DNA from 3 places in the Nonomuraea sp. NPDC059023 genome. Region 2 is predicted to be linked to each of the others. Evidence: riboswitches for the same ligand, from Rfam matches in the RefSeq annotation. Region 2 holds a riboswitch; each other region holds the start of a gene.

Region 1 (2,178 bases), on a different contig from region 2:
GCTCACGTGGGTTCGGCTGGGTCGGCGCATTCCGCCTCCACACACAGAGGGTACTATCTTCGAGTACCTGGTACCCTAGACAGTACCCTGAAAGTGCAGGCATGACCGGATATCCTCGACCGCCCGTCGCCCTCTCGCTCGGGCGTTCCTTCACCAGCCGGCAGGAGAACGTGCTCGCCGAGCTGGAGGAGATCTTCCTTCGGGAGGGTTTTCGCCGGCTGACGATTCAGGAGCTCGCCGCCCGGCTGCACTGCTCGCGGCGTACCCTCTACGAGCTGGCGCCCAGCAAGGACGAACTCGTCGCGCTCGTCGTCGACCGGCTTCTGCAGCGCGTCGGCCGTCAGGCGATGGCCCAGGCGAGGGCGATGGACGAGCCGCTCGGGCGAGTCCACGCCTACATGTCCGCGGCGAGCACGGCGCTGACCCGCGCGGCTCGGGCGTTCTCGGTCGATGTCGCCGGGCAGCCGGGAATCCGCCGGCTGTTCGAGGAGCACTACCGGTTCGCCACGTCCATCGCCGCCGCGCTCATCCAGGAGGGCATAGACAGCGGTGCGTTCCGCGAAACGGACGCGCGCCTCGTGGCGGAGGTGATCTACGCCGCCCTGGACCGGCTGCAGGATCCCGAGGTGCTCGAGCATCTCGGCCGGACGAACGCGGAGGCGTTCCAGGAGCTGTTCGACCTGATCGTGCTTGGTCTGTCCCGCCCGTCGTGAGTCCTCCAACCGCAGCCGGAAATGTACTGTTTGCACGATATGTACTTTTTGGTAGGGTCTCGGGCATTGCGTGACGGGCCCTAGACGGGTTCGTTGCCGTTTCATTGCCCGGACCGTGCGTCTCCTGGGGAATCCGCAGGACGACGTCCGGCCGCCGAATCCGTTTCCACGGAGCCGGGGACCCAATCTTCATCGGGGTGAATCGGACGCTCGCTCAGCCGCGACCGTAGGGCACTTCCCAGCCCGAACCCGTCAGCTAACCCGGTAGGCGGCATGGAAGCAAGGAGCAAAGTCCTTCATGCCCACCGATCTCAAGAACCGGCTGAACCGCGCGCTGCTCGGCCTCGCCGCCACCGCCGTTGCCATGACCGCCTGCGCCACCGCCGCGCGGGCCACCCCTCCGGTCGGGCCCGACGACTCGCCGGAGTCCCGCTCCCACGTTCAAGACGTCGCGGCGCACGCCCCCACGGTGCTCGGCCGTGCGGCTCACGTGATCGACACCAAGACCGGCAAGGTCTACTTCAGCAAGAAGGCCGATCTTCGGATGCCCGTGGCCAGCCTCACCAAGGTGATGACCGCCTACACCGTGCTGAAGGAGGCCAAGCCGGGTGACGTCCTCAAGGTCACCTCTGGGGATGTTCGCTACGCCTCGAAGGGCGGTGCCTCGGTGGCCGGCCTGCGCGCCGGAGACCGGCTGACCGTGGAGAACCTGCTGTACGCCCTGATGCTGCCTTCCGGCGCGGACGCCGCCCACACGCTCGCCCGCGTGTACGGTCCGGGCGTCGACGCGTTCACCGCGAAGATGAACCTCACTGCTCGCGAGCTCGGTATGCGGGACACGCGCTACGTCAACGCCGACGGGATGCCCACCAACGGAGGCGGCTACTCCACCGCACGCGACCAGGCGCGGCTGGCCCAGGCCGCGCTGGGCGTCCAGGCGCTCAAGAAGGTCGCCTCCAGCCGGTATCGCTCGGTGGCCGCGACGGCGGAGCACCGCGCCTACTCCTGGCGGAATACGAATCGGCTCCTCGGCAAGCCGGGCGCCGTTGGTCTGAAGACCGGCTACACCCGGGCCGCCGGCTACACGCTCTCCTTCGCCGCGGACCGTGAAGGCCGGCAACTGGCCGGCGTCATTCTCGGGGAGACCAGCTCCACCCGCCGCTTCCAGACCGCTCAGAGGCTGCTCGACTGGGCGGTCGGCGGACAACCCTGACCAGGCCCGTCAACACGGTCGGCTCCGACGGCATTGCCGTACACGCCGCGCTGAGCGTCGCCGCCGACGGGCCCTCGTGAACTTCCGGAGCTCGCGCCCCGGCACGGACCCCAGCGATGAGTTACTATACCTTCTGGATGGTATAGTTTCCTCATTCGAGGCGAGCTGCCTTCCCGCCGGGTGTGCCACGCAGAATGGCGAAGGGACGTTCATGTTCACCAACCCGATTCCCCCAGTCCCATGAGAGACATG
Region 2 (2,178 bases):
GAGCTGGGCGCCGAGCCCCATGATGAGCAGCAGTGGCCGTGCTTGTGGCGAGCCGAAGCTGTCGTAGACGATCTCGATGCCGTTGACGGCCGCGCGCTGGGTCATGGGAAACAGAATCACATTCTGTTCCCCATGAGTAAAGAGGTCAGCGGTCGAACGCCTTGCGGATGCGGCCGCGGGCCAGGAACATGCCGCCGCTCAGGAGGGCCAGGGCGCTGATGAGGGCGAGGCCGCCCACACCGTTCGACTCGGTCTCGCGGGTGGTGACCGCCGCGGCCAGCTCGGCCTGCGGCGCCTTCTCCCGCTCGGAGGCCTGTGCGGAGGTCTGCTCGGGGGCCTTCTCAGGAGCCTGCTCGGGAGCCTTCTTGGCGACCTGCGCGGGAGCGGCCGGGGTCTCGGGCCTCTCGTCCTTCTTCTCGGTCTTCTCCTCCGCGGTCACGACCGGGGGCGTGGCCGGCTTGGCGTCCTTGCGGGACCAGGCGCCGGTGGAGAAGGCGACGGGGTGGTTCTTCTTGCCCACGCCGGGGCCCCACTTGGTGATGACGTACTCGATCTTGATGTGGCCCTGGCCGCCGACGCCGTCGACGGTCAGCGAGCTGGAGTTGAACTTGCCGCCGGTCAGCGAGGCGAAGGTCTTGGCGTCGAGGTCGAGCATGATGCCCCTGTTCGAGGGGACCCCGGGGCCGCGGTCGCCGACGAAGAACGGCTCCTTCTTGCCCTTGTAGATGACGTAGCCCTCGGTCAGGAGGGGCCAGCTCGGGCTGGCGGCCAGGCCCTTCTGCATGGGCTTGCCGGAGGCGGGAAGACCGGTGTCGCCGTTGCGGCCGGAGGCGTCGTCCCAGTAGTAGGAGGCGGTGGTGGAGCCCTTGAGAAGGGGCTTCTTCTCGGAGAAGTCATCCGCGTGTGCGGTTGCGCCGGTGCTGAGGGTGACCGCGCCGATGACGGCGACGGAGGCGAGCATGGTGAAAGAACGCATGCCAAAGCGGGAAGACATGAAGAAGAGAAGTCCTTTGTGCGGGGACAGGGGAAATGCGCTCGTCAAAGGGGCGTAGCCGGGCACAAAGCCGAACGGACGCTACGCGAAAGCGCGGGGGGAAAGCCTGGGGAAGGGGCCGCTCAGTAGGCGGCGGGTGAAACTACGCGGAATGGGGGTTCATCGCGGTGGTGCATGAAAAGATCAGTCCTCTCCATCGCGCCTACCGGGTTAGCTGACGGGTTCGGGCGTGGAGATGCCCTACCGACGCGTACGTCGGATTCACCCCAAGGAACATTGGTTCCCCGGTTCCCGTGGGTACGGGATTCGGCGCCAGCCGGCCGCCTCTTCCTGGTGAAGGGTCGGGTCGCCAACTGGTAACGCTTAGGACTGTAAGTGCCAAAGACGGCAAAAGCAAAACAATCGCCATGAAACGGGCGAAGATCTACCTAAGAAGGTCAAGAAAAAGGGGGGTACGGCCAAGCCGTACCCCCTCAGAACGCCGGCTCAGCCGCCGCTCTTGCGCCGGAACGAACGCTTGCTGGCAGCAGGGCCGTGTGCGCCGTGGATCTTTGACTGATCCGTGCCCCTGCCACCCGCACCCGAGTCGGAGTGCTGATTGCGCTTACGCTCCAGGGCCTCCCGGAACTTGCGCTTCATCTCGTCCTCGGGAGTTTCGCTGACTTCCGGCTCCGGTGTTTCCGCCATGAGGACCTCCTGGTGTTGGGGACCACAACAGCTTCGCACGACGGCCGACCTGACGCGAAACCGGGCACCGCGTCAGCCCAGCCTGGCCAGCTCCTCCGCGGTGAGCTCCAGGTCGGCGGCGGCCAGCGAGTCGAGGATCGTCGCCGGGCGGCTGGAGCCGGGGATCGGGATCATCACCGGGCTCCTGGCCAGCTCCCACGCCAGGCAGACCCGCTGCGGCGAGACCCCGCGCTCGGCGGCGACCTCCCCGAAGGCGGCGTGGCGGCGGCCGAGGCGGCCGACGTGGTTCATGCCCCCCAGCGGCTCCCACGGCAGGAACGCCACGCCGATCTCCTCGCAGACGTCCACCTCCGGCTCACTGCCCCGGAAGCTCGGCGAGTACTGGTTCTGCACGCTCACCAGCCGCCCGCCGAGGATCTCGTTGGCCTGCCTGATCTGGACCGGGTTGGCGTTGGAGATCCCGGCCATCCGGATCTTCCCGGCGTCGAGCAGGTCCA
Region 3 (2,178 bases), on a different contig from region 2:
ACTACTGGGGCGCGCTCACTGCATGGAGATGTGCGGGTGGTCGAAGTGGTTCTCGGTGATGCTGCCGCGGTCGCTCATCGCCCGCCATCCCGATCCCATGTTGATGCGCTGCTTCCAGATCACGTACTTCACGCCGAAGCGGTTCTTGTTCTTGATCGCCCAGGCCGCGATCTGGTCGCCGAGCGCCTGGTTGGCGGCGGTGGGCATGGAGCCGCCGGTGCTCATCATGAAGTCGCAGGCCCGGCCGAGCGGGTGCTCGCCGCCGCCGCCCGAGCGGTAGCAGCCGACCTCGAAGGGCAGGTTGAAGGTCTTTTTGATCTCGTCGCGGATGATCCGCATCCGTGAGGTGATGTTGTCGGAGCCGGAGGGCAGCTCGGGGGCCCAGGATCCGTCGTTGCGCTTGCCGGTGCCGTACGGCATGAGGTCCTGGAGCTTGTCCTTGATGTCCTTGATGACGCCTTCGGCCTCGTCGCGCTCCTTGGCCACCTCGTCCGCCTGTCCGGCGATCTGGGTGGTGAGCGCGGCGGCCGCGTCCGCGGCCTTCTTCTTCTCGTCGCGGGCGGCGGCGACGCCCGCGATGACCGCCTGCTCCTCGTCGGTGAGCTGCTCCAGTACGGCCGCGCCCGGCGCGTCCGGCGTGTACAGGAAGCCGGGCAGCGTGCCGCCGCTGCCCTGGTAGCGCAGCTGGGCGATCTCGGCCACCCGCCGCTCGGCCTCGACCAGCGCCGTCTCGGCGGTGGCCAGGCGCGCCTGGGCGGATTTCTCCGCCTCCTTCGCCTTGGCGAGTGCCACGCGCTTGCCGTTGTAACTCTCGATGAGCTTGTCGACCTGGGTGTTGAGCTTCTTCAGCTCGGCCCGCAGCTGCTTCTCGCCCGGCTTGGGCGCGGCGTGCGCGCTCGCCGGGGTGAACGCCACAGCTGCGGCGGTGATGAGACCGATGGCCAAAGTCGCGGGGGACGCAACCGCCACGTGGGGGATTCCTCTCCATCTGCCGGCCGGGTTAGCTGACGGGTTCGGGCTGGGAGATGCCCTACCACCGAAGTGGATTCACCCCAGGTGAGGCTGGGTCCCCGGCTCCCGGGCAACACGCCCGGGATTAGGCGGCAACGGCTGTGACAACCGGTGCGTGAGGGATATTAGTAGTAAATGGCGGGCAATGCGACTTCAAGTGGAAACCAATTAGTGATCTACCTGTGATCGAAGCAGGCGTGCGGCCTCCTCGGGCAGCACGTCGTTGACGAAGGCCCCCATCGCCGACTCCGACCCCGCCAGGTACTTGAGCTTGCCGGGCGCGCGCCTGATCGAGAACAGCTCCAGGTGCAGATGTCCCAGCTCACGCAGGTACCGCACCGGCGCCTGGTGCCACGCCGAGATGTACGGCATGGCCACCCCGAAGATTCCGTCCAGCGCCCGCAGCACCGAGGTGTAGAGCGGCGCGAAGGCCGCCCGCTCCGCCTCGGTCAGCGCCGCGAGGTCCGGCACCTGACGATGCGGGTAGACATGCACCTCGTACGGCCAGCGCGCCGCGGCCGGCACGAAGGCGGTCCACAACTCGTTGGCCGCCACGACCCGCTCCCCGGCCCGTTCGGCGGCCAGCACGTCCGCGAACAGCCCTGGCCGCCGCTGCGCCGCCGCGAGCTGAAGCTTGGTCCGCGGCGTCACGTACGGGTAGGCGTAGATCTGCCCGTGCGGGTGGGGCAGCGTGATCCCGATCTCCTCGCCCCGGTTCTCGAAGACGAAGACCTGCTCCACGCCCTCGATCGCGGACAACTCGGCGGTGCGGTCCGCCCACGCCTCCATGACCAGCTCGACCTGCGCGTCGCTCAGCCGCGAAAACGACGAGGAGTGCTCGGAGGTGAAGCACACCACCTCACACCGCCCCGCACCCGGCCGCACCTCACTCAAGCCGCCCACATCGTGATAAGTCCCAAAATTTCCGCTGAAAGATGGGAAGCGGTTCTCGAACACCACCACGTCATAGTCGTGCGCCGGGATCTCCGAGGCCCGCGTGTCGGACGACGGGCACAGCGGGCACTCGTCGGCGGGCGGCAGGAACGTCCGCGTCTGCCGGTGCCCCGCGATCGCGATCCACTCCTCGGTCAGCGGGTCGTAGCGAAGTTCCGAGGCGAGTGGCCGGGGGTCGAGCGGACGCCGGTCCACCGCACCGCGGTCGGCGTC

What was found. A riboswitch is a leader RNA that binds a small molecule or an ion and turns the genes downstream of it on or off. The one in region 2 is predicted to bind cyclic di-AMP.
Region 1: linked by a shared signal. The riboswitch ahead of ACFWYW_RS39195 (D-alanyl-D-alanine carboxypeptidase family protein) and the one ahead of ACFWYW_RS16215 (hypothetical protein) in region 2 are both predicted to bind cyclic di-AMP.
Region 3: linked by a shared signal. The riboswitch ahead of ACFWYW_RS28245 (coiled-coil domain-containing protein) and the one ahead of ACFWYW_RS16215 (hypothetical protein) in region 2 are both predicted to bind cyclic di-AMP.

Annotation. Positions count from the first base shown of each region.
Region 1 is NZ_JBHYIO010000029.1:93,815-95,992, forward strand. It holds gene ACFWYW_RS39190 (TetR/AcrR family transcriptional regulator) at 102-713, shown strand; cyclic di-AMP (ydaO/yuaA leader) riboswitch at 856-999, shown strand; gene ACFWYW_RS39195 (D-alanyl-D-alanine carboxypeptidase family protein) at 1,012-1,926, shown strand.
Region 2 is NZ_JBHYIO010000008.1:133,838-136,015, reverse strand. It holds gene ACFWYW_RS16220 (alpha/beta fold hydrolase) at 1-105, opposite strand, end outside; gene ACFWYW_RS16215 (hypothetical protein) at 146-994, opposite strand; cyclic di-AMP (ydaO/yuaA leader) riboswitch at 1,179-1,316, opposite strand; gene ACFWYW_RS16210 (DUF5302 domain-containing protein) at 1,481-1,681, opposite strand; gene ACFWYW_RS16205 (aldo/keto reductase) at 1,754-2,178, opposite strand, start outside.
Region 3 is NZ_JBHYIO010000017.1:198,856-201,033, forward strand. It holds gene ACFWYW_RS28245 (coiled-coil domain-containing protein) at 16-969, opposite strand; cyclic di-AMP (ydaO/yuaA leader) riboswitch at 976-1,113, opposite strand; gene galT (galactose-1-phosphate uridylyltransferase) at 1,180-2,178, opposite strand, start outside.